Regions from separate parts of the Rossellomorea sp. GCM10028870 genome, predicted to be linked through region 2. Evidence: riboswitches for the same ligand, from Rfam matches in the RefSeq annotation. Region 2 holds a riboswitch; each other region holds the start of a gene.
What was found. A riboswitch is a leader RNA that binds a small molecule or an ion and turns the genes downstream of it on or off. The one in region 2 is predicted to bind lysine.
Positions count from the first base shown of each region.

Region 1: it holds a riboswitch for lysine, as region 2 does, so the genes downstream of both, lysA (diaminopimelate decarboxylase) here and ACFQWC_RS14480 (Na+/H+ antiporter NhaC family protein) in region 2, are expected to answer to the same signal.
Region 3: it holds a riboswitch for lysine, as region 2 does, so the genes downstream of both, ACFQWC_RS01050 (aspartate kinase) here and ACFQWC_RS14480 (Na+/H+ antiporter NhaC family protein) in region 2, are expected to answer to the same signal.

Region 1 covers NZ_JBHTGN010000002.1:232,932-243,537, forward strand. The annotation lists gene ACFQWC_RS11980 (S8 family peptidase) at 1-628, shown strand, start outside; gene ACFQWC_RS11985 (S8 family peptidase) at 821-4,546, opposite strand; gene ACFQWC_RS11990 (dicarboxylate/amino acid:cation symporter) at 5,386-6,624, opposite strand; gene lysA (diaminopimelate decarboxylase) at 6,668-7,954, opposite strand; lysine riboswitch at 8,070-8,246, opposite strand; gene ACFQWC_RS12000 (DUF4179 domain-containing protein) at 8,366-9,766, opposite strand; gene ACFQWC_RS12005 (sigma-70 family RNA polymerase sigma factor) at 9,747-10,283, opposite strand.
Region 2 covers NZ_JBHTGN010000003.1:113,279-123,884, reverse strand. The annotation lists gene ACFQWC_RS14525 (cysteine desulfurase) at 1-191, shown strand, start outside; gene sufU (Fe-S cluster assembly sulfur transfer protein SufU) at 181-621, shown strand; gene sufB (Fe-S cluster assembly protein SufB) at 661-2,058, shown strand; gene ACFQWC_RS14510 (DUF72 domain-containing protein) at 2,211-3,053, shown strand; gene ACFQWC_RS14505 (sulfite exporter TauE/SafE family protein) at 3,075-3,899, shown strand; gene ACFQWC_RS14500 (bifunctional metallophosphatase/5'-nucleotidase) at 3,927-5,279, shown strand; gene ACFQWC_RS14495 (YunC family protein) at 5,336-5,638, shown strand; gene ACFQWC_RS14490 (HD-GYP domain-containing protein) at 5,831-6,943, shown strand; gene yunB (sporulation protein YunB) at 7,003-7,767, shown strand; lysine riboswitch at 7,847-8,029, shown strand; gene ACFQWC_RS14480 (Na+/H+ antiporter NhaC family protein) at 8,145-9,710, shown strand; gene ACFQWC_RS14475 (sodium-dependent transporter) at 10,031-10,606, shown strand, end outside.
Region 3 covers NZ_JBHTGN010000001.1:198,668-209,273, reverse strand. The annotation lists gene ACFQWC_RS01055 (YslB family protein) at 1-145, shown strand, start outside; gene ACFQWC_RS01050 (aspartate kinase) at 240-1,478, opposite strand; lysine riboswitch at 1,682-1,860, opposite strand; gene uvrC (excinuclease ABC subunit UvrC) at 2,232-4,001, opposite strand; gene ACFQWC_RS01040 (nucleoporin-interacting protein) at 3,998-5,476, opposite strand; gene ACFQWC_RS01035 (FTR1 family iron permease) at 5,589-6,572, opposite strand; gene ACFQWC_RS01030 (hypothetical protein) at 6,600-7,349, opposite strand; gene ACFQWC_RS01025 (glycosyltransferase family 2 protein) at 7,409-8,167, opposite strand; gene ACFQWC_RS01020 (alkaline phosphatase family protein) at 8,160-9,623, opposite strand; gene ACFQWC_RS01015 (lysylphosphatidylglycerol synthase transmembrane domain-containing protein) at 9,625-10,551, opposite strand; gene ACFQWC_RS01010 (NAD-dependent epimerase/dehydratase family protein) at 10,535-10,606, opposite strand, start outside.

The sequences.
Region 1 (10,606 bases), on a different contig from region 2:
TAAGGTATTGAATGATCGTGGTTCAGGCTATTCGGATGACATCGCAGCAGCGATTCGTTATGCCGCAGACGAAGCAGATCGCTTAAACGTAAAAACGGTAATTTCCATGTCACTGGGCTCCAGTTCCGAAAGCCCACTTATAACGGATGCAGTTAATTACGCTTATAACAAAGGCGTATTAGTCGTAGCGGCAGCAGGTAACTCAGGTCCAAGTGCAAACACCATAGGTTATCCTGGAGCCCTGGTAAATGCTGTAGCAGTAGCTGCACTTGAAGATGTTCAGGAAAATGGAACGTATCGTGTAGCTGACTTTTCTTCTCGTGGAAACCCAAATACGGATGGGGACTATGTCATCGGGGTGCGTGATATAGAGGTTTCTGCTCCAGGGCGAGCAATCGAATCTACATGGTTTGATGGAACATACCATACAATCAGTGGAACTTCCATGGCTACCCCACATGTCTCAGGGTTAGCTGCAAAAATTTGGGCCGCAAACCCTAGCCTATCTGCATCCCAGCTTCGTGCCGAAATCCAAAATCGTGCTAAGAGCAATGATATTTTGGGCGGCTCCGGTGCTGCAACAGGTGATGACTATGCTTCAGGATTTGGTTTCCCGACAGTCAACTGATTTTTAGGTGATTGAAACCATAATGTACATTTTAATAATCTTTATGGGGACTTCCTTTATTTCAGGTAGTCCCCTTTCTTATTTCTCTATCTGTCATTCTGCACCTCTGCTAAAATAACATTCTAAAAGATGTTTCCGTCTTACTAAAGTAGAAGAAGATGCCCCTAAAAATAGGCATCTTCTTTACTAAAACTACCTTAATCCATACGCCTTGATGATTTCCTGAGTGATCTTATTTCCTTCATCATCCCAAGCACTTGCCTTCAATGAAACAGATGTTGCGTTTTTGGGGTTTTGAATGGTTACGCTGAACGTATCCCCCTCTTGGTTAAGTTTTACTTTCTTCCAGGTCTTCCCTTCATTGAACGATACCTCCAGGGTTGCACCTTCTACATTTCCGTAGCCTACAGCCTCTTTCACTTTACCTACAGTTAGCTCAAGACTTGTCGGACGATTGGATAAGGCATCCCCTTTGACATCTGTATCCACTTGGTAATCAAGGGTCAGGAACGGGAGGTCTTCCATCCAGTTCTCTGTTTTTTCCGTCCAGAAGGTCCATTCCGTATGTGTGCGGGTGGATGTATTCCAGCGGTTTTCATCACGTTTGGCATCTGTGATGAATCGGTATTGGGTACGTTCTTGTGGTAAGACGTCCCAAACATTCAACGCCTGTCCCTTTCCTTCTTTCAGTAACGTATCCCCTTTGTATAACTGAGAGGTCTGGTTTTGGAAAGATACATCCCATTCTGTCCCGCCTGTGTTCCCTGTTCCGGCATCAGCCCATGCAGGGACATTGATTTGGAGGGAATCACCCTGTCTTCTCGGCGGCCAGTAACCATCTCCGAGACTTGGACGGACTACAGGTGAGAACCAGTTCTCTGTCATTTTCTCCCCTCCATCATACGACTTCAGCGGTTGACGGACCTGCCACCCCTCATCCAGTACGTTGGCCTGATGATACCATCCTGTGTCTTCTGTTGCGGAAACATATTCTGTACGGGCACTAGGGAGTGAAACCTTTTGAAGGAAACCTACCGCTCCTCTTGTATGTGGACGGAGGTCAAAGCGGAATTCCCCTCCATCAGTTTCAAGATGTGAATTGTAGCGCGTATCTATTTTCGCTAAATCCTTGCCTTTTGGTGCATAAGTCAAGTCCTTCGGGATGGATCCTTCATGGACATCCATCAGGTCATACACGTATGGAGAATCAGTGTTCCCTTCCACCTTAAGCTTAATATTCCCTGAACGGACCGCCTTTACAAGCTTATCCCCTTCTTTTTTGCTGATAGCAGCAACAGCTAATGGATTGTCTGTGTATTCAGGAGTTCCTGCATAAACGCTGAATTCTTTATCTTCATTATTCACAACGATAACCAGCTTCGCTCCTGCAGCCGCGGCATTTGTTGCTTGCTGTGAAACGCTCACTTCTGCATTCCGGTCCACTACGACTGCCTTTCCTTTTGCCTTTAATCGATCAAAGTCAGCAGCGCTTCCTTTTCCGGCATACACCGTAGTCAGATTGTACTTTCCATCCAATAATGTACTTCCTGCCAACGGGATATCATCCAATTCTTTTCCGTTAAAATTGATCGTCAATAGTGGCTTGGTCAGGCGCCAGCGTGTCAGCTGCTCGAAGTATCCACTTTGCACTTCCTTGGTCGGTACGGCATATAGTTTATCGATCCACACCGGCATTAAGTATAAACTTGTCATTGGCATATCACCGATGGTTTGATGGTACTCCATACGTTGGTAATTCGCTTCTGTTTTCTTCGGTACCTCTACTTTGATTTCCTTCGCTTTTCGTGCATCCAACTCGACTGTTTTAGGTCCGTCAAGCTTCACTTCCGGATTTCCGACAAGGGCTACTCCTGCGTGATCCGTATCCATGTCGACATCCATGAGAGACATAGCGGAATAAGTGCCAGGTGGCAGTCGAAGCTCGAGGGTTCCATCTACGCCCACTACTTCAGGCTCCATTTTTTCACTGAACAGTACGACATAAGCTTGTCCTTTCGATCCGTCACGATCTGTTGCGTTCAAGGTGAGTGGATAACGCTCTTCTTCCTTGACCATCGCCATCGCTGTGCGTACGAGTTCTGTTCCGTCTTTTTTGGCTGTCAGGAACCCTTGGTATCGGGATCCAGTTTCACCAAGCGTTGAATCGAGTGTTACATTCACGTCCACCGTTCCTCCTGCAGGAACCGTAACGGTTTGATCAGAGACTGTGAGCATGCCGTTTGGTGCCTCTTCTCCCTCCGCATTTGTAAAGGCTGATTCAAGTTCAAGAGTGATTTCTTCCTCACTATCATTTGTATAGGTCACTACCTTTTCTACTGGAGCTGCTTGATCATGAGGCCATTTAAAGAATCCGAATGAGACCGAGCCTGTTGCTCTTACCTGTGTATCCAGGGCAGCTGCTATGTCCACCCGGCCTGTACCGACATGATAAGGCTGGTAACCATCAAGCTTCTTTGTCGTATTCATCAGAGCCTGTTTTAATGTAGTGCCGTCCCAATCAGGGTGCTTTTCAGCTAAAATGGCAGCTGCACCCGCCACATGAGGAGTCGCCATTGATGTACCATTTAAACTTTTATAATCTCCAGTTCCACTGGAATATTGAGAACGAGCCGCGACGATTCCCACACCAGGAGCTGAAAGATCCGGTTTGAGTCCCATGTCCCCATAGCGTGGACCTTTGGAAGAGAAATACGCCAGTTCATCCTCTTTATCCACTGCTCCAACCGTCAAGGCTGCATCAGCTGCACCAGGCGATCCGATTGTACCTTCCCCGCCTCTGTTGCCGGCAGCAATGACGAATAAGGTTCCATTTTCATTTGTCAATCGATTCACCGCTTCTGCCATTGGGTCTGTCCCATCACTTGGCATATCGCTTCCAAGACTCATATTGACGATTTTGGCATTTTCTGAGGCCCACTCCATTCCGTCGATGATCCAGGAATCCTGCCCGTATCCTTGATCACTCAATACCTTTCCAACTAGTAATCGGGCATCGGGAGCAACACCTTTATGTTTTCCATCGCCTGCGCCTGTTCCAAGAACGGTAGAGGCAACATGGGTTCCGTGACCATTGACGTCCTTCACTTCTTCACCAGGTACGAAGCTTACAGCATCATCAATCTGACCTGCTATATCCGGATGCTCCGAGTCGATTCCAGTATCAAGTACGGCAACCTTGACTCCCTCTCCTGTAAAGCCTTGTTCCCAAGCCGAATCGGCTTCGATTTGCGGTACACTTTGATCAAGGGCTGCTTCTACACGGCCATCCAGCCAGATTTTATCAACGCCGTATTCAAATAAGGGTGCTTTCTCCGTTTCTTTCTTTTCACTTTGAGCAGTGACGTCTTTCCAGAATGTTACTGCCTGCTTTTTCTCGGCAGAAAGAGCCGCTCCATTAATGCTTTCCAAGTCTCTCACTTTCTTCGATCCTTTTGGCGCCGGAGCTGCTGAGAAAGTCTTCGCCTTGGTTTCCTTGTATTCTACGATGACAGGTACAGACGCTTGATTCTTATCATCATACCCGTACTCAATCAATTTCGTAATATTAAATAAGTCTTCATCCATTTTACCTGCAGCCATATAAGGCATGGCAGAGTTCGGGAATACGAAAGTGTCGTCTTTGATGGTCATGACCCTGACACCTTCGCCATTCTTGTCAGCAGCCTCCACGTTGATGATTTGTTTGCCGTTTTCCAGAGTGGATACCTTGACCACATCACCTGTGATAAGGGTGACGGTGTGCTCCCCCTTGATGGCCGTATTCACATCGACTGTTGACTGTGTGGGATCAGCATCTTTGGAAGAGACACTTTGGGCATCCACTTGAAACATAGTGCCTGAAATCATCGTAGCGGCAATCGATCCAACGAGAAGTGGTTTCAAGTTAAGCTTTTTCATGAACATTCTCCTATTCTATTAAATGTTGATGGATTCTTAAAAGTTGACTCTTGTTGGGGAAAAAAATGAAGAAGGTATGTAGTCCTACTAAAATGATTTAAAGAATGAAAGACTACTAGAATGCAAATCAATCATCACCTCCAAATAAAGATCGTTTTTTGAAGTTCTGAGGATGTGATAGGTAAGGTATCTTGAAGTCGTGTAGACGCTATGTGGTTAATTGAATTGTAAGTCTAAGTCCGTCCCTTTCTCAATTGGGGTTATTTTTCGGGAGTAGGGAACTAGCCACAAAGAGAATGGTGGATTACATTCAACTTTTTTGTGAATATTGACACATTTTTTTGAGCATTAAATCTAAATAGAAAGTGGTGAAATCGAGTAAATTGAGAGGACGGAACAAAGAACACATTCTGTGAGAGAAATGAAAGGTCCTTCATTAGTACAAACGCATCAGCATCTCTCCATCCGTCTTAAGTCCCCTAAAAATATATAATAGAAGAGATCAAGGGAGGATAAATAGAATCAGCAATACATGAGGCTTTACTCGTTCATAAAGTCGAACATCTTAATATTAATCACTCGGGGCATGATGTCGCCGAGTGAAGTTCATCATCTTTTCATGCAGCTCTGTGAAAAAAAGGATAAATAGAAAAAGAGCAGGCGGAACCACAAAGGGTTCAACCTGCTCCTATTTTGCATTAATAGAGACTTTCCGAACGGGATATTAGATCCATCATTATGTCCCAACTCGTGTGAAATAGCTAGTTGAAAAATGAATGCGTAGAGGTCACTTGAATGATGAATGACTAGTTATCAGTTCACCTGTCCCCTTGTCCTATCTACGCTACCGATTCTATGTCTTTCCTGCCGGCAATGGTTTTTTTCTTTGTAAATCGTTCGACCAGCACGGCTACTGCGTTGTCTCCTGTTGCGTTCAGTAACGTAGCCGGAATATCGATTATAGTTGAGATCACCGCTAATAACGGAAGCACTTCCGGCGTCAGCCCGTAGGCGGCGATGATGAACATTTCACCAATCAGTCCTCCTCCAGGGATCCCCCCCATGACGATTGCGGTGATAATCGCGACCAATACCGCTATAAGGTACGTATCAAGCCCTTCAAAAGGAATGCCCAGAACGCCAAATGCAAAGACGATTTTCAAGATGGCCCCCATGGCCGAGCCGTCTTTATGAATCGACGCTCCAATAGGAATGACCGTTTCTCGAACGGCATTGGATACCCCCATCTTTTTCGTTGCATCCAGATTGGCAGGAATGGTTGCCACTGAGCTTTGTGTTCCGATTGCGGTTGCCGCAGGTAAAAGGTTATGCTTCCAAAAGCCTCTCACCCCTCTTTTCCCTCCTGCCACAAAGGCATAGAAGGAGAAAACCACTACAAAGTAAATCACCGCTATCACTAAATACAATAGGAAAGAACGCAAATAAGAAGATAGTAAGCTTGCCCCGAACGTTCCTACTAATGTAGCAAAATAGGCAGCCAGACCGATTGGGGCATAATACATGATATACGATACCAACTTCATGCTCACATCGGCCCCTGCCTGTAGGATTTTTTTCAATGGCTCTGCTTTTTCCCCCAGTCGATTCGTGGCAAATCCGAGTGCCACTGAAAACAAGATAAGGGGCAGCATATGCTCCCGTGTAAATAATTCAATGAAATTATCCACAGTAAAGGTTTGGACGATTTGGTCCCCCAATTGGATGTCTTCTGTTTCAACGGACTGGTCCAGACTGATGGTAATACCTTCCGTCGGGGAAAAAACCTTCACTCCCACAATCATCAACACAGACGAGATGATCGTGGTGATCAGGAATATCACCAGCATACTGCGCATGATTTTCTTAAATTGACCTTTCGATTCCAAATTGGCGATCGCCGATGAGATCGAAAAGAAAACCAGGGGTACCACGATCGTAAAGAGGAGATTCAGGAAGATATCTCCCAAGGGTTTTAACATTTCTGCTTTCTCTCCCATGGTCAGTCCGATAATGGATCCTATGATAATGGATGCGAGTAGTGTGATGGCTAATCCGTACGTTTTAAATATGTTTTTCATTCTATGTTCTCCTCTTCATTATGATTGTAAGGTGGATTATTCTTTACCGGTCATTCCGAACTAAATCAGCATACGATTCACGCTCGATCACGACCCGTGATTCCCCATCCTTTACAAACACAACAGCCGGTCTTGGAATCCGATTATAATTACTCGCCATGGAATACCCGTAGGCTCCTGTACTGAACACGGCCAGAATATCACCGTAATTCGTCGGTGGCAGCATCAGGTCCCAGATCAGCATGTCACCGGATTCGCAGCATTTCCCGGCAATACTCACAAGCTCCGTGCATTCCTCATGGGGACGATTGGCAAGCACCGCATGGTATTTCGCCTGATAGAGGGCCGGGCGAATATTGTCCGTCATCCCCCCGTCGATCGCGACGTACGTGCGCACATCGGGAATGATTTTCTTCGACCCCACTTTATACAAGGTCGTCCCAGCTTCAGCCACCATGCTTCGTCCCGGCTCCACCCATACTTCAGGGAGCGGATATTCATTCTTGGTGAAATAGGTCTTCACACTATCGGTAATGCCCTTCACATACGTTGGAATCGGCAGGGGCTGGTCTTCTTCCGTGTACCGGACACCGAATCCTCCGCCGATATTCAGCACCGGCATAGTCACATCAAATTCGATCCGGATCCGCTGCAGGAAATCTGCCAGTACTTGAATCGCCTGATCAAACCCTTCCCGTTCGAAAATCTGAGATCCAATATGTGAATGCAGACCGAGTAATGAGAAGTACGGCTTGTGGAGAGCTAACTGAATCGCCGTATTCGCCTGTCCGTTGGAAATGCTGAATCCGAATTTCGAATCCTCCTGTCCCGTCGTGATGTACTCATGGGTGTGGGCTTCTACACCTGGCGTGACCCTGATCAGGATCTGAACCTGCTGCTCACGCTCCTTGGCCAGATCATGCAGCAGTTCAAGCTCTAGGAAACTATCGACAACAAAGCAGCCGATTTTAGCCTCAAGTGCCATGAGTAACTCCTCTTCTGACTTGTTGTTCCCATGAAAATGAATACGCTCCGCTGGAAAACCTGCCTCAAGGGCCGTATACAATTCCCCGCCGGATACAACATCCAGTGATAACTCCTCCTGCTCTGCCAGGCGCACCATCTCTTTACATAGGAACGCTTTACTCGCATATGCCACCTGGAACTGCAATCCGCTTTCGTTGAAGGCATTACGGAAAAGTCGGGCATTTTCACGAATCATTCCTTCATCGTAAACCATTAAAGGCGTGCCATAGGTCTCCACCAACTCACCCGTGCTCATTCCTCCGATTTCAAGATCTCCACGAACATTCACATCAACTGTACTCATATCCTATACTCCTTTTGACTCTCTCTAAAAAAACACAAAAAAACCGTATGAAGCGATGCTCATACGGTTTATCATCAAAAGTTTTGGAAACATAATGAAGACTATGTATTAACATCTCTTCAATAGTTCTCCACAACTTTTTCATTGTGACAGTCCAACATTTCTTCAATGCTGGCCCAACAAAAAATAGAATTGGCTATTTTCTGCTTCGGCGATCTGCCTTTCCCTTCTTATCCCGGAATCCATTATTCTCAAAGAAGATACTCATCATACTCGCGCCTCTATTATCAGAGAGTGACGTATTATTTTGTTTGAATTACTATACCACTCTCTTAAAATAGTTGTCAATTGGTTTTTGAAAGAGAAATAGGCAAAACCCCCGGAAGTAGCCCAGGGATTTCGTGGATCATTTTATTTCAGATTGATTTCGAACGGTTTCATTTTGACCGGCTTATCATTTCTGCTCAATGTCTCGAATGGGACAATCAGTGAGTAGTCCTCAAGGTTGGAATCCTGAGGCAATGTAAACGTGGATTGATAACGGAGAGTATCCTTATCCACTGTTTTCGTTTTAGCACTTCTGATCATATGATTCAGCATCTCATTATAATCCAGTTCATCCTTCGCATTTCTTTTAATATCTTTTGATGGGATCACCTGAACGAATTGAGCAAAGCTCTTTAATATGTCATATTGGAATTGTTTTTCTTTGATATGATCAATGGTGAAATCGACTGTCACCTTCCCTTTTGCGTTTTGGATATCTTGTACCGTGACCTGATAACCAAAACGAGGGCTCTTCACCTGGAATGGAGGTGAATCCTTCAGTGAGTTGATGCCGTCTTCATCTACTCGCTCCATATCAGCCTGGACTTTCAGCGACTGTGCTTTATCACTGAGTTTACTCGTGAACAGCTCCCTGAAAGTCTTTTGATAATAACCGTCAATTTCTTTGATATTTAGTGTCTCTGCACTGGACTTTGATAACCGGTTCCCTAAGTCATCAAACACAATCAGATTTAACGTATCCTTCTCGGACTCCACCGAATAGGTATACTCCAGCGTAGTCGTAGCTTTTCCTTTAGTGACAGATGTTACTTGCAGCTCAAATTCCCCATTGGGCGATTCTGTCCTTACATCTGTTTTGATCTTTTCAGATGGAATCCTCTTGACCGGTACATCAAAGGTCCAGGTACCGTTCACATCTGCCATATGGGTGAACGTTAACGGAAGCGTGAAGTTTTCCGGCGGTTCTTTCCCATCCCGGTAAAATTCGATCGAGCCTATGAACTCATCCCCGTCTTTTTTAAGACCCGAACTTCCCGATCCCCATTGATTCTGATCCTTACCGTCGAAGAGATGATAGCTGTAGCCGCTCACCGGACGATTCCCTTCGTCCATATGTTCGATGGAAAGGTCATCACCCTTCGCCTTGAAGGTGACTCCGATGACGTTCCCGTCATAATATGTGCTTGTGATTGTCACATCGACGCCGTTGGAAGTGGCGGCCTGATTAACTTCCGTCACTTTATCGCTGAAATAGAGTTCTTTTCCGACATCCGAACCGACTTTTTCATAAATGGCACCCAGTACAGGCAGTTTGGCCAGTGCATTGTTCACAGGTGAGAACAGGAAGCCCGATACGAGTACCATGGAGGCAGCAGCGGTGGTAAATGCGGCACTTATCTTGACCGTTTTTTTCCGGACCTTTTGTTTTCTGCCTTCTTGGATTCCTGTTGAAATTGCCTCAAAAACCTTTTCTTTTGGTACCTCGATGCTGTTCATTTCTTCCTCAAACCATTTTTTGTCCATACTGATTCACTCCTTCCAGCAGCATTCTCAATTCCAGCTTCGCCCGGTGAAGATACGTCTTGACCGTCCCTTCAGGCGTACCCATCGTATCGGATATCATCTTGATCGACTGACCCTGGAAGTAGAATAAGATAATGACGGTTTGATAGTGCTGATTCAAAGACGCCATGGCCGTAATCAAGTCGATCCGCCCTTCTATATCCGTTTCTTCTGAGACGAGAGTGTTGTCTAGAAACTCATCCCCCGTCAGGACCAGTCGGTTTTGTTTCTTCAACATGCTGTATGCCGTATGTATCAGGATCTTGATCAGCCAGGTGCTGAAATACTCTGGGTTCTTCAAACGGGCTATCGAGGTGAATGCTTTACAAACCGTTTCCTGCACCACGTCGAGAGCATCCTCTTTATTTCTTACATATAGAAATGCCGTCCTGTACAGCTTCTCGCTTTCTGAGTGGATCAGCCTTTCAAATGCCTGTTCATTCCCTTTGATTGCTCTTTTTACGAGTTTCACATCCATTGATTAACCTCCTGTCATTCATTAGAGTCGGGTGAGGCGGGAAAAGTTTCAAGGAATTTTTTATGGGGTGTCATGCGATGTAGACTGAGGGTAGTTACCATTTATTTCAAAAAGACGCATAAACTATGAAAAACGACGCAATAAATTTGAAATCGACGCAATTACTTCGATCATGACGCAATTCACCTTGAAAATGACGCAATCATGGACGATTTCGACGCAATTAAGTAGGATGGGGTCATCCTCCACCAAGATTGAATGAAAATGATTCAAAAGCCAAAGAAAGGTTGAAAAATCCTTTTTTATCTTCCATCGTAATGCTT
Region 2 (10,606 bases):
TGGCAACCGTACTTGATGCTGAAGGGATTGCCGTTCGCGCGGGTCATCACTGTGCACAACCTCTGATGAAGTGGTTGAACGTATCCGCAACAGCACGTGCCAGCTTCTACCTCTATAATACGGAAGAAGATATTGATAAACTTGTTGCAGGCCTATTGAAGACAAAGGAGTTTTTCAGCGATGTCTTTTAATAATTTAGATCAGTTATATCGACAAGTCATCATGGATCATTATAAGAATCCACGAAATAAAGGTTCTTTAGAAGATGGAAGCTTTACCATCGATATGAATAACCCTACTTGTGGAGATCGCATACACCTGACTTTAAAGGTGGAAGATGGTATCGTTCAGGATGCGAAGTTCGATGGAGAAGGTTGTTCGATCTCCATGGCTTCTGCTTCAATGATGACACAAGCGGTTAAAGGGAAAGAGATTGAGAAAGCATTGAAGCTTTCCAAGATCTTCTCTGATATGATGCAAGGCAATGACTATGACGACGATGTGGATTTAGGAGATATTGAAGCATTACAAGGAGTCGCGAAATTTCCTGCCCGTATCAAATGTGCGACATTGGCATGGAAAGCGATGGAAAAAGGAGTGTCAGAGGAAGAGCAGGAATAATGCTCTCCTTCGGCACTACCAAAGAATGGAGGAATCAACATGGCTAAGAAAGCGCCTGAGATTGGAGATTATAAATATGGATTCAGCGACAAAGACGTCTCAATTTTTCGTTCCAAACGTGGTTTGACGCGTGAAATCGTAGAAGAAATCTCCCGCATGAAAGAAGAACCTCAATGGATGCTTGATTTCCGTTTGAAGTCACTTGAGCATTTTTATAATATGTCTATGCCTCAATGGGGCGGTGACATGCAGGAACTGAACTTTGATGAGATCACTTACTATGTGAAGCCTTCTGAAAAGTCAGAACGCAGCTGGGATGAAGTACCTGAAGAAATCAAGCAGACGTTTGATAAATTAGGTATTCCGGAAGCAGAGCAAAAGTATCTTGCAGGGGTTTCTGCTCAATATGAGTCAGAAGTTGTATACCACAACATGCAATCAGATCTTGAAGACATGGGGATCGTTTTTAAAGATACAGATTCTGCTCTTAAAGAGAATGAAGAACTTTTCCGCGAGCACTGGGCAAAGGTTATTCCTCCAACGGATAACAAGTTCGCTGCCCTTAACTCAGCGGTATGGTCCGGTGGATCTTTTATCTATGTTCCTAAAGGAATCAAGGTGGATACACCACTTCAAGCCTATTTCCGCATTAACTCAGAGAACATGGGTCAATTCGAGCGTACACTGATCATCGTGGATGAAGGCGCAAGTGTTCACTATGTTGAGGGTTGTACAGCACCGGTTTACACAACGAATTCACTTCACTCTGCAGTCGTTGAAATCATCATCAAGAAAGATGCGTACTGCCGATATACGACGATTCAAAACTGGGCGAACAACGTGTTCAACCTGGTTACCAAGCGTGCTGTATGTGAAGCGAACGCAACGATGGAATGGGTGGATGGAAACATCGGTTCTAAATTAACGATGAAATACCCGGCGGTTATCCTTAAAGGTGAAGGCGCTCGAGGTATGACACTATCCATCGCATTGGCAGGTAAAGGCCAGCATCAGGATGCCGGAGCGAAAATGATTCACTTGGCACCAAATACTTCTTCTACAATCGTTTCTAAATCCATCTCCAAGCATGGTGGTAAAGTAACGTACCGTGGAATTGTACACTTTGGCCGTAAAGCGGAAGGCGCACGTTCAAATATTGAGTGTGATACGCTGATCATGGATAACCAATCAACTTCCGATACGATCCCTTACAACGAAATTCTTAACGATAACATCTCGTTAGAACACGAAGCGAAGGTATCAAAAGTGTCTGAAGAACAATTATTCTATCTTATGAGCCGCGGTATTTCAGAGGAAGAAGCAACAGAGATGATCGTAATGGGCTTCATCGAGCCATTCACGAAAGAACTTCCAATGGAATACGCAGTCGAAATGAACCGCCTGATCAAGTTCGAAATGGAAGGTTCAATCGGATAATCTTTTAAACCAAACTCCCTTGATGTCTCATCAGGGGAGTTTTTTCTGGTTCCAATAATCACTACGATTCTTCCTCAATCCATTCAAACATAAGAATTTCCATTCCCCTTATGATAAAATGGACATGTTCATAATAAAGCAGGTGAATGAAGATGATATACATAGGTGTAACAGGCTGGGGAGATCATGATACCCTTTATGAAAATGTTTCCCCTAGAGACAAACTAAAAGAATACGGTGCTCATTTCCCCATCGTCGAGGTGGATACAACGTTCTACGCTGTCCAGCCTATTCGAAATGCTGAAAAATGGGTAAGGGAAACACCCCGGGACTTTAAGTTTATAGTAAAAGCGTATCAGGGTATGACGGGACATCAGCGGGGAGAAATCCCTTTCGAAACAAAGGAAGAGATGTTTAGGGCCTTTAAAGAATCCCTTGCTCCATACGTAGATTCAGGTAAGTTAGCGATGGTACTGCTTCAATTTCCCCCTTGGTACGATTGTAATAAGGAACATGTTGACTATATCCGGTACTGCCGGGAACAATTAAAAGGGTTCCCCCTGTCGCTTGAGTTCCGTCATCAAAGCTGGTTCAGACCACAGTTTCGGGATAAGACGTTAACGTTTATGAAAAAGGAAGGGTGGATCCATAGCATTTGCGATGAACCTCAGGCAGGAGAAGGATCTGTACCGCGGGTCTTGGAAGCCACTCATAAAGATGCGACTCTTATTCGGTTTCACGGCAGGAATCTGTATGGCTGGAATAAACCGAATGGAGGAGATTGGCGGGAGGTTCGTTATTTATATCGCTATAATCGTGCTGAATTAGAGGAGTGGATTCCGCATATTTATCAGCTGCACAAAACCTCTAACGATCTTTATATTCTTTTCAATAATAATTCCGGTGGAGATGCCGCTGATAACGCGAAAGAGCTCATTGAATTATTAGGCATTGAATATGGAGGACTTGCACCAAAGCAACTGGATTTATTTTAGCTGACAGGAGATGAAAGACAGATGGAATGGATTGTTCTTCTATCAATCGGACTTTTAGCAGGAGCAATAGGATCCCTCGTCGGATTGGGCGGAGGAGTCATCATTGTTCCTGCCCTCATTTATTTCGGTACATATACAAGCTTGATAGAAGAAATGAACCCTCAGACAGCAGTAGGAACATCATTGGTCATTATGATTTTTACAGGGTTATCATCCACCCTGGCCTATCTAAAGCACAAGACCGTAGATTATAAAAGCGGTTTAATCTTCTTTGCAGGCAGTGGGCCGGGTTCAATACTGGGAGCGTGGGTAAACAAGGGATTGAACATGGAAAGCTTTAATTTATACTTCGGCATTTTCATGATACTGATCGCCACTATTCTCATGGTCCGAAACAAGTTAAAGCCTATTGAGAAATTCAAGGATGCTTCCTTTCAACGGAAGTTTACGGATCCCGCTGGAAAGACCTTTCGTTATGGGTATCCTCCTTTATTAGGAGGGGCTATTGCTTTTGTAGTTGGATTTACGTCAGGTTTATTTGGCATTGGTGGCGGATCATTAATGGTACCTGCCATGATCTTAGTATTTCTTTTTCCTCCCCATGTAGCCGTTGCCACATCCATGTTCATGATTTTTCTATCTGCGTTGGTTGGCTCAGGTACACATATCATGTTAGGCAATGTAAAGTGGTTGTATGCTCTTGCCCTTATTCCTGGGGCCTGGATTGGAGCTAAGTCCGGGGCCTATTTAAATACGAAACTTGAATCGAAAGTATTAGTGAGTATTTTACGCATTATTTTAATTTTAATTGGAATTCGATTGATTTACCAAGGCATTACAGGATAACATACCTCCAATAGGAGTGAGCAAATAGTGAGAGAAACCATTCATATTTATCATACAAACGACCTTCACAGTCATTTTGAACATTGGTCAAGGATTCGGGATTTTTTGAAAATGAGAAAACAATGGCATCTTGATGAAGGGGATCCTGTTTATCTATTTGATATCGGAGATCATGTGGACCGCTGGCATCCATTAAGTGAAGCGACTTTAGGAAAAGGAAACATCGAATTTCTAAATGAAGTCGGCTTTGATGCTGTAACGATCGGGAACAATGAAGGTATTACACTGGACTATGTAGATTTAAACAGCCTTTATGATCATGCCGATTTTCACGTGATTGTAGGCAATCTATTAGATCAGTCTGGACAACATCCAAGCTGGTTAAAGCCTTATCATATTTTTCGAACGGATAGTGGAATGAAGATAGGGGTCATTGGATTGACAGCCTATTTCAAACCATTTTACGAAGCTCTCGGCTGGAATATTACATCTCCAATGGATGAACTGCAGAAGTTGGTTCAAGAGCTTCATCCACAGGTGGATATGATAATCCTTCTTTCACATTTAGGGATAAGGGATGACGAGGTGATTGCAGAACAATTTCCTGAGATTGACGTTATCCTCGGAGCTCATACCCATCATGTACTTCATCAAGGAAAAGAAATTAAGGGAACGATGCTTGGCGCAGCAGGAAAGTTTGGTCATTATGTTGGGCATATGATGATTGAGGTTGATATAACCAATAAAACCATCATAGGGAAAAAAGCACAGCTCTATGAACAGCACGAGCTTCCCTCTGTCGAAAAGGAAGAACAGGAAAGCCTGGAGTGGTATCAGGCAGGAGAGGATTTGTTAAGAAAAGAAGTATCATCTCTTACGAAATCCTTATCCGTGGATTGGTTCAATCCATCCCCGCTTCCGAACGTTTTATGTGATGCCCTTGCTGAATGGTGCCGGGCTGATTGTGCCTTTCTTAATTCAGGCTTGCTCATCGATGGACTGAGTGAGGGATCGGTGACGAAACAGGATTTGCATCGCATCCTGCCTCATCCGATCAATCCCTGCCTGATTAAGGTGAAGGGGGCGGAGCTTAAGGAAATCATTAAACAAACATTTAATGAGGAATGGCCGCATCTTCAAGTGAAAGGGTTAGGGTTCAGAGGCAAAGTGATGGGACGATTTGTATACACGAATGTTCAATTCGGAGACCATGAAATCTTAATCGATAACAAGCCGATCGATTCTCAGAAAGTGTACAAGCTTGCCTTACCTGATATGTTCACGTTTGGACACTTCTTTCCTGACCTTCAAAGACTAGAAAAAAAATACTTTATGCCTGAGTTTTTACGAGATGTTCTTGAATGGAAATTAAAGCAGTAAATGTTTCACCGTTTCCTTTTCCGCGTCATACATATGAGTGAAAGGAGCGATGAAACATGATGAATGTATTTCCGATTACCATTCAGGGACATACCTTTTTAGCGATTTCTGTTGAACTGCCCAAAACCAATCTCCTCGTTGTGACGAGTGATATAGGATATATAATGTGTGGAGCACTGGACGTAGCGTTACTAAATGAGAAGTTAAAAGACAGAGGAATCATTGCAGGAAGAGCCGTCGGTGTAAAAACAATCGATCAGCTACTTGATGCCCCTCTTGAATCCATCACCATCGAAGCAGAAAATCGCGGCATCACACCGGGCATGATCGGCCGGGATGCATTGTTAAAAATGATATAAGTGTCAAGAAGGACCAGTTGCTCTTTTGAGGGCGCTGGTTTTTGTTTTGGTGTCGGAGGACACCATCAATATTCTTTCATGAATAATTAACAATATACAAGGAAATACACCTTGCAAGAACGTTTTTATCCTTTATAATGGAGATACTAGGAAATTTTGTCGAAAAATGAAAGAATTACATAGGAGAATTCTATGAGGCTTATATCAACTAGGGCTTTGAAACCGGGCATGGTTCTAGCTACAACCGTATATAATATGAGAGGTCAAGCTTTAATTCATGATAACGTTCCGATAACAGAACGCATGATTTATAGATTGCAGGAGCTTAGTATTCAGTATGTCTATATTGAAGACTCGCTTTCGAGCGGAATCCATGTAAATGGGACCGTTTCGAATAAAGTGAGACAGCAAGCTGTAAACAATATTGAAATGGCCTTTAATCAATTAAGCGCATCGAAAACGGCGCCAAGTGCGCTCATGATTGAAGATAGTGCTAAGCAATTGAAGCAGGTGATTGATGTAGTCTTGTCTGAAGTAAAGGCAAATCATGATCTCCTAACCATTTTGACAGATGTTTTCACATATGATTCCTATATTTTTCATCATTCATTTAATGTTACATTGTATACGCTCTCAATTGGTCTTGAACTTAAGCTCTCTGCTAAACAGCTCGAGCAGTTAGGGGTGGGAGCGATTTTGCATGATATCGGTAAGATGCTGGTACCAGAGGAGATTCTATTGAAGCCAGGTAAGCTGACAGAAGGCGAGTTCTCTGAAATTAAGAAGCATTCTGAACACGGCTTTGAGATTCTGAGACAGCTTCATTCTGTGTCTTTGATCATTGCTCATTGCGCTTATCAGCATCATGAGAGGCTTGATGGATCCGGTTATCCACGGGGAATCAAAGGCGAGGATATTCATCCGTTTGCAAAAATCATTGCAGTGGCGGATGTATTTGACGCCATGACGTCTAATCGTGTGTATCGGAAAGCCATGCTTCCACATCAAGCGTTGGAGGTATTATATGCAGGCAGCGGCACCCTGTTTGATACAAATGTAATCGAAGCCTTCAGGTCTTCTGTTGCCATCTATCCAAATGGGATGGTTGTGGAGCTGAATGATGGCCGAAAAGGAATAGTGACAGATCAAAATAAAGGGGTAACGGATCGACCGGTGATTCGGATCATCGAAGAAGACGGACAGGAATTACAAACCCCTTATCCCATTGATTTAAGCACGGAATTAGATAAGGTGATTACCGGGTTTGACCCGGATTATGAACCCCAATCTCTAAAAATTAAATAATTTTTTTGCGTTAAACCCCTCTTACTGTGCATACAAATAGCTTGTAAGGGGGGATTTTTTTGTCAAAGTTTAAAACATACAAACCCCGAAGAGGAGGGCCGCTACCTTTTCGATATGTGATGATCATTACGATTCTATTCTTTATGATATCTACTGGATTCGGGTTGTGGATCATTAATAAAGGTTTAAAACCGACACTTCTTGCTTATGCTGAGACCCAGACCAGCAGGATCGGTACGTTAGTTATCAATAAAGCAATTAACAAAAAAATTGCCGATGTTCTTGATATTTCGGATATAACGGAAGAAGTGAAGAATACAGAAGGCGATATTGTCTCATTTAAATACAATACTCAGACAATCAACCGGGTTCAGGCAGAAATCACAAACTTAGTACAGCAAAACCTGCAGGAAGCAGAGGAAGGAAATTTAGAAAACCTGGAATTTATTACCGAAGTGGAAATCGATGAAGGGAAATCTAAAGCAGCGAAGGGCATCACTTACTCGGTGCCTCTTGGTCAGGCGACCAACAACGTGTTACTCGGTAATCTGGGTCCAAAAGTGCCCATTCGCTTTCATTCGATCGGGGATGTCCGTTCCGATATTAAAACGACAGTAGAGCAATTTGGGATCAATAATGCTGTTGTAAAAGTGTTTGTCGAGCTTGAAGTCAATGTCCAGATCATCATTCCATTTGCAACGAAAACGGAAACCATCAAGCAGGATATCCTGGTTGCCATGGGTACCGTTCACCTGGATGTACCACAGTTTTATAACAATGGTGGAGGGGAATCCAGCCCATCCATTGAAATTCCCACAAATTAGTCAGGAAAAAAAGTTGTCAAAAGAATGATAGTTTGTTATATTAATAAAGAAAATTTAATAACACACCACATCATCAGTCCGATGGGGTAGAGGCGCAGGGTTCAAGAGTATGCTGTTTGAGGATGACAACTGGGAGAACAGATGAAAGGGAACTTTTGCCGAAGTAAATATGCATGTCGAAGGTGTATTTGCTGGGGTTATCTTGAAGAAGGATAACACTGTCATTATAGGGGAATCTCTATAATGGGGAGCTACAGATCGTGATGGAGCACTTAAATTACTTACTAAGGTAATGATAGTTTCTCTATCGTTGCCTTTTTTTATTATCCTCTGTCATGCTACGATGGTTCCCCCCTATCAAATAGGAGGAGGACACTATGGAAAACACGATTTACTCACTATTACCACCCCTTTTAGCCATTCTTATGGTTATACTTACGAGACGGGTTCTACTTTCACTCGGAGTAGGAATCGTTGCGTCTGCCTTTCTGTTAGCAGATTTCTCAATTACAAAAACATTCAGCTTTATGTGGGACGCCTTTAAAGGCATCTTTGTCGCAGATGGAGCACTCAACACCTGGAATGTCTATATTATTTTCTTCTTACTTATTCTTGGTGTGATCACGGCGTTTGTGAACATTTCCGGCGGTAGCCGCGCATTTGGTGAATGGGCGATGAAACGTGTGAAAACGAGAAAAGGGGCACAGCTTCTTGCAGCCGTTTTAGGTATCATAATTTTTATTGATGACTATTTTAACGCCCTTGCTGTTGGACAGGTTTCGAGACCCATTACGGATCGCCACAAAATTTCACGTGCAAAACTAGCCTATATCATTGACTCCACATCGGCACCGATTTGTGTCGTTTCACCAATCTCAAGCTGGGGAGCGTACATTATCGGGATTATCGGTTCGATTCTTGCTGCACACAGCATCACTGAATACACAGCATTTTCAGCATTCGTTCAAATGATTCCAATGAACCTTTACGTCTGGGCAGCTGTCCTTCTTGTGATCATGGTTGCTGCTAAAGGCTTGGACTTCGGAAAAATGAAAGAGCATGAAGTAAGAGCCCTTGAAACAGGAGCCCTTTATGACCCTGAAAAAGAGATTCCAGGCGAATTGAAAAATGATCTGCCTGTAAGCTCGAAAGGATCAGTAGGAGATCTTGTCTGGCCAATCGTGGCTCTGGTCATCGGTACAATCGGAATGATGCTCTGGACAGGGTATCAAGCCGTCGGATCATTTGACATCCTGCCGATATTTGAAAATACAGATGTAACGAAATCTTTATTATATGGTGGATTATTCGGTCTCCTTGTTGCGCTGATCTTCTTCCTTCGTCAAGTCAGCTTGAAAGGAATTGAAGGCAAAGCCGTTGGAGTAGCAGTAGTGGAAGGAATCAAATCCATGCTGCCAGCCGTTTACATTCTTATCTTCGCATGGACGATCGTAACATTGATCGATCAATTGCAAACAGGTACGTATCTTGCGGGTCTGGTTGAACAATCCAGCTTACCGATGCAGGCACTTCCGGTCATCTTGTTCTTAGTTGCCGGAATCATGGCGTTCTCCACAGGGACATCCTGGGGATCGTTTGGTATCTTACTGCCGATCGCCGGGGAAATTGCAGCAGCGACAGATGTAAGTATCTTATTGCCTGCTATGGCAGCCGTTTTAGCTGGATCCGTATTGGGAGATCACTGTTCTCCAATCTCAGATACGACGATCCTTTCCTCAACTGGAGCAGGAAGCAATCATATCGATCACGTTCTCACACAGCTTCCATATGCATTGATCGGAGCGGTTGCTGCTTCAATTGGATACCTTGTACTGGGATTCACTGGTAGCACGTTACTTGGTTTAGGAGTTGTGATTATTTTAATCCTGGCATTCGCTTTTCTGTTTGGTGAAAAAGCAAAACCGGCTGTATCAGAACAATAATGAAATGAAGAACCAGGAGCTCATCGGCTCCTGGTTTTTTTATGCAATTTTCACTTGATGTCAGGGTATTTATTAAAACCCATGGTGGTATCAAGAAATCCCCCTCGACCTTTCCAATCATTAATCCTTCATGTTTCGACAAAATTCATATAGTGAAATAGTACCTGTCCCAATTTGAAAAAATCTCTCTGTAGGCTTAAAAATAGCTTTGACAATTGTCCTGGAACTAGCTATACTGACTTTAGATTATAAATAATCTGAAAATATAAAAATTTCAAATACCTTAATATGGTAGTTGAAAAGAACTAGGGGGGACCAATATGGAGAATCGTGCCCAGTTTGGAACACGAGCAGGATTTATTCTAGCTGCCGTCGGGTCAGCAATCGGTTTGGGAAACATTTGGCGTTTTCCGGCAGTAGCGTATGAAAATGGTGGAGGAGCATTCTTTATTCCTTATTTATTCGCTCTTCTAACAGCGGGAATTCCATTATTAGTACTTGAATTTACATTAGGTCATAAGTACCGTGGCTCAGCACCGCTATCTTATTTCCGTCTTAATAGGAAATCAGAGTGGCTTGGCTGGTGGCAGGTGTTAATTGCATTTGTTATTTCTACCTATTATGCCGTCATTATCGCGTGGGCAATGTCCTACAGTGTATTTTCTTTCAATCTAGGTTGGGGCAAGGATACAGAGTCATTCTTATTCAATGACTATTTAAAGCTTACGGTTGATCCTGGTCAAACGGGCAGTATCGTTCCTGGAGTATTCATTCCACTTGTATTGGTCTGGGTGATTACATTAGGAATTCTTTTCAAAGGTGTAAAGAAAGGAATCGAAGTAGCGAATAAGATCTTTATTCCGGCACTAGTTATTTTATTTTTAATCATTGTTGTT
Region 3 (10,606 bases), on a different contig from region 2:
CACATTTAAACTGGAAACGGGCTTTCTTGCCGAACAAATACAGTTACAAAAAAAATGTGTGGCAGAAGCTGCTGACGAACTACATAAACGGAGTCATTCAGTTAAAGTGATTGTAAGATGGGACGAAAAAGATAAAGTAGAATAGTCCTGAACAACATACTTTTAATTCTTTAATAAAGGGTTGCCCCACTTGATGGGGCAACCCTTTTTCACTTGTCCCGTTCTATGCTGCTTTAGTATTATAGCGTGATTTCTTCCATCTTCACCGCGTCCAGGTTAAATGCAGTATGTAGGACGCCTGCCGCTTTTTGCATATTTTTCTCGTCTACCACTGCAGATACTTTGATTTCAGAGGTGCTGACCATTTTCACCACGATGTCATTTTGAGCTAATACTTCGAACATTTCCGCTGCAACACCTGGATTTGAGATCATACCGGAGCCCACGATGGATACTTTGGAAAGCTCACTTTCATGTTCAACATGGGTGAAGCCTAATTGCTCTTTGTTTCGTTCCAGAACAGCGAGGGTCTCCTCCAAATCCTGTTCTTTAATCGAAAATGATAAATTGGTCGTATTCTGATCGGTCTGGCTTTGAATGATAATGTCTACATTCAGATGATTTTTGGCTAAAGTGGTAAACACTGAAGATAGTCCAGTTAATGCGTTACCCAGTCCAAATACAGTGACACGTGTAATTTCAGCTTCAAAGGCTACGCCTCTCACAATTAAGTTTTGTTCCATGCTTGCTTCCTCCTCAATATACGTTCCTTCAACTTTTTCGATACTTGACCTGACCTCTAACGGAATTTGATAATTCTTGGCAAATTCCACTGCCCGTGGATGCAGGACTCCAGCCCCTAAATTAGCCAGTTCCAGCATTTCATCATAGGAAATGGACGGTAACTTTCTTGCCCCTTTAATATAACGCGGGTCTGTCGTATATACCCCGTCTACGTCTGTATAAATGTCACAACGCTCTGCTTTCAGGGCAGCTGCAATCGCTACGGCAGTTGTATCCGATCCACCGCGGCCGAGTGTTGTGATTTCACCCGTTTCTGTCATGCCCTGGAATCCGGCTACAATCACAACTCTCCCGGATTGGAGGTGGTCCATCATCTTTTCAGTATGAATATTGGTAATCCTCGCATTGCTATGAACGGATTCCGTTTCAATCCCGGCCTGCCAGCCTGTAAAGGAGATGGCATCATGTCCTGCTTGGATCAGAGCCATCGTAAGGAGTGAAATGGTCACCTGTTCCCCGGTTGAGAGCAGCATATCCATTTCTCTTTTACTCGGTTGTGATGTAATTTCCCTTGCCAATCCAACGAGGGTATCCGTCGTTTTCCCCATGGCAGATACCACCACCACTACATCATTACCTCTTTCTTTTTCTTCCGCAATTCTTGACGCAACATTTTGAATTCTTTCTACAGAACCTACTGAAGTCCCACCGAATTTCTGAACAATAATACTCATAGCTTCTCCCTCTTTCTCATTGAGTGAAAATTCACGACTCATTTTTTGATGGTGAAGAGTACAATCACAATCATCCTACACGTTCATAGAACAGGTTCTTTTCCAAGAAAAGTTCCTGTGCTGGATAATAAAAAAAGCAATGAGAATAATATCTCATTGCTTTATGAACATACAGCAGAACAAACAAAATAGGTTCATCGGCATTGTGAGATAGCTCTCCAAGATTGAATCATCTTGACAATCCTACATTTCTTAAACGTAGAACCAGCGGAATCAGCATGAGACTGAAACCACTTCGGCGAATCTCCCCTTTTCAGGCATCTCAACGGAGCTCATACTCCTCTTTGCCTGTACTCTTGAAGCTCGCACCTCTATCACCACTTTAAAAAGTGATAATGTTATAAATTTTTGTTAATTATAGCACAGGGGAAATATTGATTCAATGTCTAATTGAAACAATATTTCATTTTATTATTCTTTCGTGAGCTGTATTGAATGAGCATGCGGTGGTTGATTTCCGCTGCAGGTGCTCGCTTTCCGCGGGGAGGAAGTCGAGCCTCCTAGGGCTTTGCCCTGCGGGGTCTCGACCTTTCCTCTATTTCCCGCAGGAGTAAAGTGCCTTCCGCTACAATCCACTCTGTGCTTCTAATGCAACAAAGACTTTATGGGATAAGTGGGAAGACATACTGAATTTGACAGCTAATTGCACGTAAACTAAGACCATAATCAACAACACTTAGATTCTAATATCCTTTACTTCAACTTCTCATTCAAAACCTTCGCAACAGCTTCCGGAATCCCTATCTCAATAAACTCCTCCACCGTCGCTTCTTTCATTTTCTTCATGGAACCAAAATGTTTAAGAAGCTGCTTCTTACGCTTCGGTCCGATGCCGTCAATCTCATCCAGGGTGGACTGGAAGGCGCTTTTCCCTCTGAGCTGGCGGTGGAACGTGATGGCAAATCGGTGAACTTCATCCTGAATCCGTTGCAGCAAATAAAATTCCTGACTTCGCTTTTCAAGAGGAACAATTTCCAAAGGATTCCCATACAGCAGTTCTGACGTCTGATGCTTATCGTCTTTCGCAAGGCCGCCAAGAGGAATATCCAAACCTAATTCATTCTCAATGACATCCCTCGCCGCTTCAATCTGCCCTTTCCCGCCATCGATAATGATGAGATCCGGTAAAGGGAGACCATCCTTCAAGACTCTCGTATACCTTCTGCGAACAACCTCCCGCATGGAATCATAATCATCGGGACCCTTGACGGTTTTGATTTTGTACTTTCGATACTCTTTCTTCGCGGGTTTCCCGTCAAGAAACACAATCATGGCAGACACGGGATCGGAACCTTGAATATTCGAGTTATCAAATGCTTCGATCCGGAAGGGAGTATATATGCCCATATGTTCACCAAGACGTTCAATTGCCTTAATCGTTCTTTCCTCATCTCTTTCAATTAGGGCGAACTTTTCTTCAAGGGCCTGCTTCGCATTTTTCTCAGCAAGCTTCACCAGCTCTCTCTTCTTCCCCCGCTTTGGCTGGGTGATTTTCACGTCTAACAGCTTAGCAGCCAGTTCCTCATCAATCACTTCAGGCAAAAATATTTCCTTTGGCTTAAAGTGATTGGATTTTGAATAAAACTGTCCTAAGAAAGTAAGAAATTCATCCTCGGGTTCATTGTATAGAGGGAACAGTGACACATCCCGTTCAATAAGCTTACCTTGTCGTACGAAGAATACTTGTACACACATCCAGCCTTTATCGACCGAATAGCCAAATACATCGCGATCGGTGAAATCAGTCATGGTCATTTTCTGCTTTTCCATCGTCGCTTCAATGTGGAGTATTTGATCACGGAATTCCTTCGCTCTTTCAAATTCCAGATTTTCAGATGCTTCATTCATTTTCACCGTTAGTTGATTCTTAATGTCCTTGTAGCCTCCATTTAAGAATCGGGATATTTCGTCAGTCATTTCACGGTACGTATCTTTGCTCACTTCTTTAATACAAGGAGCAAGACATTGGCCCATGTGATAGTACAAACACGCCCGATCGGGAAGGGTGGAACATTTCCGTAACGGATACAAACGATCCAGCAGCTTTTTCGTTTCATTAGCGGCTCCTACGTTTGGATAAGGACCAAAGTACCGCCCTTTCCCCCTTTGAACTTTACGGGTAGTGATGAGCCTTGGGTGCCTTTCGTTCGTTAATTTAATAAAAGGATAGCTTTTATCATCCTTTAACATGACATTGTACTTAGGATCATATTTTTTGATTAGATTCATCTCGAGTACAAGGGCTTCCAGATCAGATGAGGTCATGATGTATTCAAAGTCCTCTATTTCTCCTACTAAGCGTTGAGTCTTTGCATCATGAGAACCCGTAAAATAGGACCGAACACGATTCTTCAATACTTTTGCTTTTCCCACGTAAATAATCGTGCCTTGCCTGTCCTTCATTAAATAACATCCGGGCTGATCTGGTAATAGAGCTAATTTATTGGTTATGGTTGGGTTCATTGTCTCTCTCCCTTCTTGTCCACCCATTTATAGACTGTGATGGTTGAATAAACAGGATCGAATAACTCCTGTGAATGAAATGATTGGACTTTTTCTATTTTTCGATCAAGGTTTTCAATACCCTGTTGTTTAAATCCATTAACCACTGCATCGGTCAGATAGATCTCTTTTTGTGTATGCTCAATGTCTTGAAGAAATTGAGCATACGTTAACACGCGCTTATGTGAGTACGGTACATCAAGATACGAGTATACCCTTGTTTCTTCCCATGTGTACACTATCAGGGGAATTTCATCATTTTTCTCCTCGAAGAATGACGCAGTTTTATATACTGCTGGTGGTGAAGAGTGGTAGCCTGACAACACACTCACACTTGTTCCTATATGCAAAATAAACCACAGGCTCAGGATGATCATCTTCAAGGTACTAAGTTTTTTCATCCATCCAGTTAATAAGAAAAATCCGAGTAATAAGGCCAGAGGTAGAATATGTCTCGGCTTATCAATATTTTGAGCAAATAGGCCCCAGAAAAAATAGGAGCTGAATGCAATCAGGAGTAATGTAACGCCTGTACCAGGTTTCGTCCACCTTCCTCCATTTTTACCCGTAACTAGAAAGAGGAGCAACGTGATGACCACGATGGAAAGTGATTGAGTAAATAATCCGTTCCAACCTATATTGATAAATATATATTTCCCTAATCTATCAAAAAATCCTGTATCGGGCTCTACCGTTCCTCCCCATTCAGTAAAGTGTCCGTCTGTAAACCCAAAGGCAATCTGCAACAGGGTATGGAGACTTCCTGCATTGGCTGCCAAAGCCGATAGCCATACCCCTTGAGAGAGTAGGAGGAGAATCAGATGAAAAGCGATGGCTTTCACTTTTTCTGAACTATTTCCGCTCTCCTTCAAAAACACAAACCAATAGTATAGGATCCCCACACCAAAACCGATATAGGATAACCGGATTCCCATCAAGATGGCTAATAAGAGAATGGGAAGAACAGCCGCATCCTTCGTCTTCTGTATGACAGCCCTGTGCAGGCTCCATAAGTACCACCATAACACTGCGATAGCGGCACCTTCGCTCATTGCTTGAACGGTCATCGTGCTCGGATATGAAAGGGAAAATAGGAAAAGCGTCGCAATGATGGCCTTTTTTCTCCCAAGGTAATGGCCGAATAGCCAATAAACAGGAAAAATCGAGCTAACCATCAATATCGTATTAAAAAGCTGAAGCGATAGAACCGGGTCATCGATAAAGATGTGAACCATCATTCCCCCGAAAATAAAAAAAGGATACCCTGGAAAATGAGGCTGCATCTTCAATAAATCAAATTCGATGACTCCGAGAGCATAATCGACTTCGTCCCAGCTTGAAGCATAGGGCGGAAGCAATATAAGTCTGTATATAAAGTACAGGCTGAAAACAACCAGTATACTAATCAACCATTTGTTCAAATGTTTATCGGTCATTGATTTTCTCCTGTTTCTCTCCAAATAAAAACCAACTCAGTTTGAAAACCTTCTTAGCCTATTGTAAGGCTTTCTAAGAATGGTTTCCAATCATGAGTTGGTTCAGGGGGATTTAAGCATTTATTGAATTCACATTATCCGATTTTTTGATTGTCTTTTTCTGTTGTTCGATCCCTGCAGGCACGGACTTCCGTTTAAATGGGTTAATGAGTTTATCCGTTCGGATCAGGTAAATCCATAAGAATACGAATCCGAAGTAGAACCAATAGGCAAGCACCTGTTCGATCGTCGGGTTGTGGCTATAGCCGAACATTGCCGCCATGAACAGACCGACTTGACCACTGATCAGAACCTCATTACCTGTGTCTCTCTCATAGTGAAGCTCATCTTGAAAGTGTTCAGGCATAATCTCCACAAGATTATATACTTCCGCTGGTTTTCCTTCTGCTGTTGTATATACTGACCCCATTATCCCAAGATCCTGCAGAATTCCTACTCCTTGAACAAGTAAGCCGGCTGCGATGAACATAATCAGCAAACCTGTCACATTAAAGAACGTTTTCAATTTGAATTTCATTGCACCTGAGAAGAACGCATAACCGAGAACCGTGGCAAGTAATAATCCACTAAGCGCTCCGTAACTTGTGAATACTTTCGTTACGTCTCCTCCACTGATGGCAGCGAAGAAAAACACGGTTTCGACACCTTCACGAAGAACAATGAGATAAGAGTGAATAATCATGGCGGATACACTTCCTGCCGTCAGGGCCGCATTGATTTTCTTCTCCATTTCCGTGTTAATTCCTTTAGACTGTTTCCTCATCCAGCCAACCATATGAGTCAGCAGAAGTACAGAGGCAAACATGATTCCGACCTTTAAATATACTTCCGCTCCAAAGCTTGCAAAACCTGTCAAGACGACTTGGAACAGTAAAGCGACTAAAAAGCTGGATACAAGAGCAAGCAATACTCCCACGTATACCCATTTCTTATATTTGTCTGCTTTCAATCTTGTAAGATAAGAAAGAATCAGCCCTACAATAAGAATCGCTTCTAAAGACTCTCTCAGTGTGATCAAAAATGCTTGGAAATCCAATTTATTTCCCCCTTTGTTACCTCGGTGCTACTGTTTATTTTTACGCTTATTGATCGTAATCAGAACAATGAGAATCAAAATCAGAGCAATTGAGAAGTAAAGCCAGAAGCTGGAACTTCCTCCTTCACCAATCCCATCTAAAAACCCAAGATTCTCCTCGTTTAAATGACTTTCATCCGCTTTTTCAGAAGGAATCGGAAATAACGGTCTCAAGCTATCGATGATTGATTCCACTTCTTTATCGAAAGCCTCGGGATCATTATCCTTGCTTCCGATTCCAAACAATCCCGGATTGCCCAAAGAATTTAACGCAGAATCAAATGAAGCATAGATTTTATCTGCATCTTCCTGGCCCTTTTCTTCCACCATAAAAGGTTCTAAAACATTAAAGGTACCTCTTGCCTTTGCAAGGAGAAGCTTTGCCTGGCCATAGTCATCAAACTGCTCTTGGGCAAAATGCAGTCTTCTTTCGATATTCAGCATCAATGCCGCTCTCCAGCTTTCTAATAAAAGATCCTTGTCTTTTTCCTCGAACGCTTTGTTTATGTCGGGCTGCACCTTTGAAAAATACAGCTCAAAATCCTTTTCATACGAATCATATATTTTCTTCGCGGTATCCCAGTCATCATTTGCTAAGCTGTTTTCCAGCTCTTTATACGCTTCAGCGATTTTCTCTTCTCCTGGATCCCCATAAGAATAAGCAGATGCCTGCGACGGGATAAATATGTAATTGAGAATAAATATCAGTGAAAGACTAAAAAAAAGGCTTTTTTTCATACGGAAATCCTCCTGTATTTTCAATGATAATGATTATCATTATACTTGTCAATACGATTTTAAAGGCCTTCAATGGATGTTGCAGAAATTTTGTGAACATTATAATCTATATCCACTTTTTCAACAGGCCGTTTCATTTCTTTTACGATAGCCGGAAGCACATTAAACATATAGGCTTTGAACTTGATGAAGGACTGTCCCTTCGTCCTAACTCTATATTCAATCGGCACCTCCGTCATTCTGAAACCTTTACGCATGATATTTAGAGTCACCACTTGAGCATAATTATAGTCATGAATGATTTCTGCATGTTCCATTACTTGTTTAGAGAACGCCCTCATCCCTGACTGACCATCATAGATCCAGGTTCTCAGCAACACACATTGTAGTAAGGTAAAAAAATAATTGCCGAGGCGTCGATGGATTCTCATCCCGTCGATGGTCCCCTTAAAGCGGGATCCCATTGTATAATCTGACTGATTTGTAAAGATCGGCTCTAACAGCTCAGGTATTTGAGATGCAGGGTATTCTCCATCCGCATCAATCATGACACCGATATCCGCCCCTTTTAGCAGTGATTCCTTTAACCCTCTTCTTACTGCCGCACCTAAGCCTGAATTACGTTCCATATGTACGATATAGTCTGCTCCTGCTTCTTCTGCAACCTTAACGGTGTCATCGGTCGACCCATCATTCACGACAAGTACTTCCACCTGAACATCAGGATGAAACTCCCTGGGAATGTCACGGATGACATCCCCGATGGTTTCTTCTTCGTTATAAGCAGGCAAAAAAACAACAACCTTCTGTTTATTCACGATGTTCTTCCTTTCTTCTAAATGCTTCTTCTAAAACAGGTCCACGTGCATGGCTGGGGAATGGTGCTCCCAGAATATGAGCGATGGTGCTGGCCATGGAAACAAGGCTATGCTTTGATTCCACCTTGCGTCCCTTATGGATATTAGGTCCATGCATGATAAATGGCACGAATCGTTCTCCTTCATCAAGATGTCCGTGTCCTCCGATTCCATCAGCCTGTCCATGATCGGCACAGATAAATAATGTTGTGTTATCCATCTTGCCTTCCTCTTTCATCCATTGGACAAAGTCTTCAATCAATCGGTCTGCTTCATTTATTTTTTGTAAATACTCGTCGTATAAAACCCCGCGACTGTGACCGGTTTGATCGGTCCCGATCATTTGTACGATGAATAAATCCGGATCTTGCTCTTTCATGATATGTTTCGCTTTTTTCATGATTGTTGGATCGGCTTTATCGTTATGCATGACGGCTGTGAACGTATCAACGTCAGACCCCATGGAATCGACCAGATGGGCAACCCCTAATAGCCTTCCCTTCTTCCCTACTTTACGTAAAGAGTCAAAAATGCTTTCGACTTTAATCCCCAGCTTCCAAACCATATTCGAGGTGATCCCGTGTTCGTATGGATACGTCCCGGTGAACATGGATGAAAAGCAGACAACCGTGCGGGCAGGATAGACCGTCTCCATGTTGGAGAATTCTGTTCCTTCTGCCTTGAGGGAATCCAAAAACGGGGTTTCCGCTTCTTGAAAACGTTCCTTCCTCATTCCGTCCACTACGATGACCACGACACGATCTGCCCGATCTTCTTTCCAATCTTCTGCATCTTTAGCATATTCTTCATACATCTTGGGCTTCCAGTCGAATAAATAACGGTGAAGAATGAATGTGAAAACCAGAAGACCTCCAAAGAAGCTTAAGAACTGAACGATTGGCAGCTGCTGGCTTGTATCGAGGAGTGAGTACGTGTACTGCCAGTAAGCCAGTAATAATAGAAATTTAGGAAGCTGCTCCTGAGCATTACCACTTGTAGAGTCACTGTTCTTCAATACGAGCTTCCAGAACCTTGTGAAGTTGAGCCACGATGTTCCGATGCGGAGGTGGTAATATAATGTTCCCCAGAATAAAATCGTGAAGAAAAAGTAAAGACCGATTCCTAACAGGGATAACGCGAGATTCCATTCCCATCCAATGATTAAATAAGCCACAATCGGTATCCACAGATAGTTTCTTAAAAACAAGGGGAAGTCATAAACAAAAAATAATATAAAAAGTGGCAGGGTGATCGCTAAACTAATCGTGAAATTCAGCCAAAATGATAGCGATGCAAAATCACCAAGATGAAAGAGAAGCATCGTACCTACCGTAAAAATGGGTGTGAAGGGCTTTCCTTCATTTAATAAATTCCAGCAGCGTGCTGCTACCTTTTCAAACTTAGAGGCGCTTTTCACTTCATGCCCCTCCTTTTCTTTTTCTTGAATTTTTTATAAGAGTTGGTGAAATAGGATGTTTCAATAGTGCATATAGTCCAACAGAATATGAGAAAGCGAATTTTATTCCATGTGTCAAAACCGCGATTGCCATTCCTGTTTCCATCGGTATTGAGAATTGGCTGAGACCAAAAGCCATGATCGTTTCATAGTTCGCAAGCCCACCGGGAGTAATTTGAAAAACCTGCCCGAGTATGGTCAGACTATTCACCCATATCCCTTGAAAAGTGGAGATTCCTGTATTCGTTGCGATGCAAACAGACAGCAGAAGGGCCGCTTCCAATATCCAACTAATAAAAACAAGGAAAAATGCATAGAAAAATCCCCTCCCCTTTATGAGGGAGAGCATGACATTCCATTGATGATGGAGGAATTGACGTTTGTAATAAGAGACCACCCCTATCGCCAGGGTGATTCCTCCGACAGCTAAAATGACATCTGGTGATAATGGATTTTCTAATGCTACAAACGATATCCCCAATGACACCAGTAGACAAAGTGAGAGAATATCCATCAACCTTACTATAATAACAGATTGTGCCGAAGCTGATTTAGACAATCCTTCTCTTTCATATAAAATATACGAACGAATCACATCGCCGCCTTTGACTGGCAGTAGATGATTAAGTGCCAAGCTGTACCAAAGCCCATACATGGCACTGGAAAGCTTGATGCTATCACCTAATAGTTTTTTCGTGGCTATGCCTTTTAAATAAAAAGATGAACCATAAATGAACATCCCCGACATCACCAAGACGGGATGAAGAATCAGTTGAGATAAAAGTCGTTTAAACTGCAGATGGTCCCAACCTGTTGCAATGAACCATATAAAGTAGCAAAGGATCCCGATTCCGATTATGTACGTAAAAGATTTATAAATGCTTCTCATTTTGCTTTGCCCACAGAATGGTATTCCCTATTCCGTCTTCAATGGTGGTGGTTGG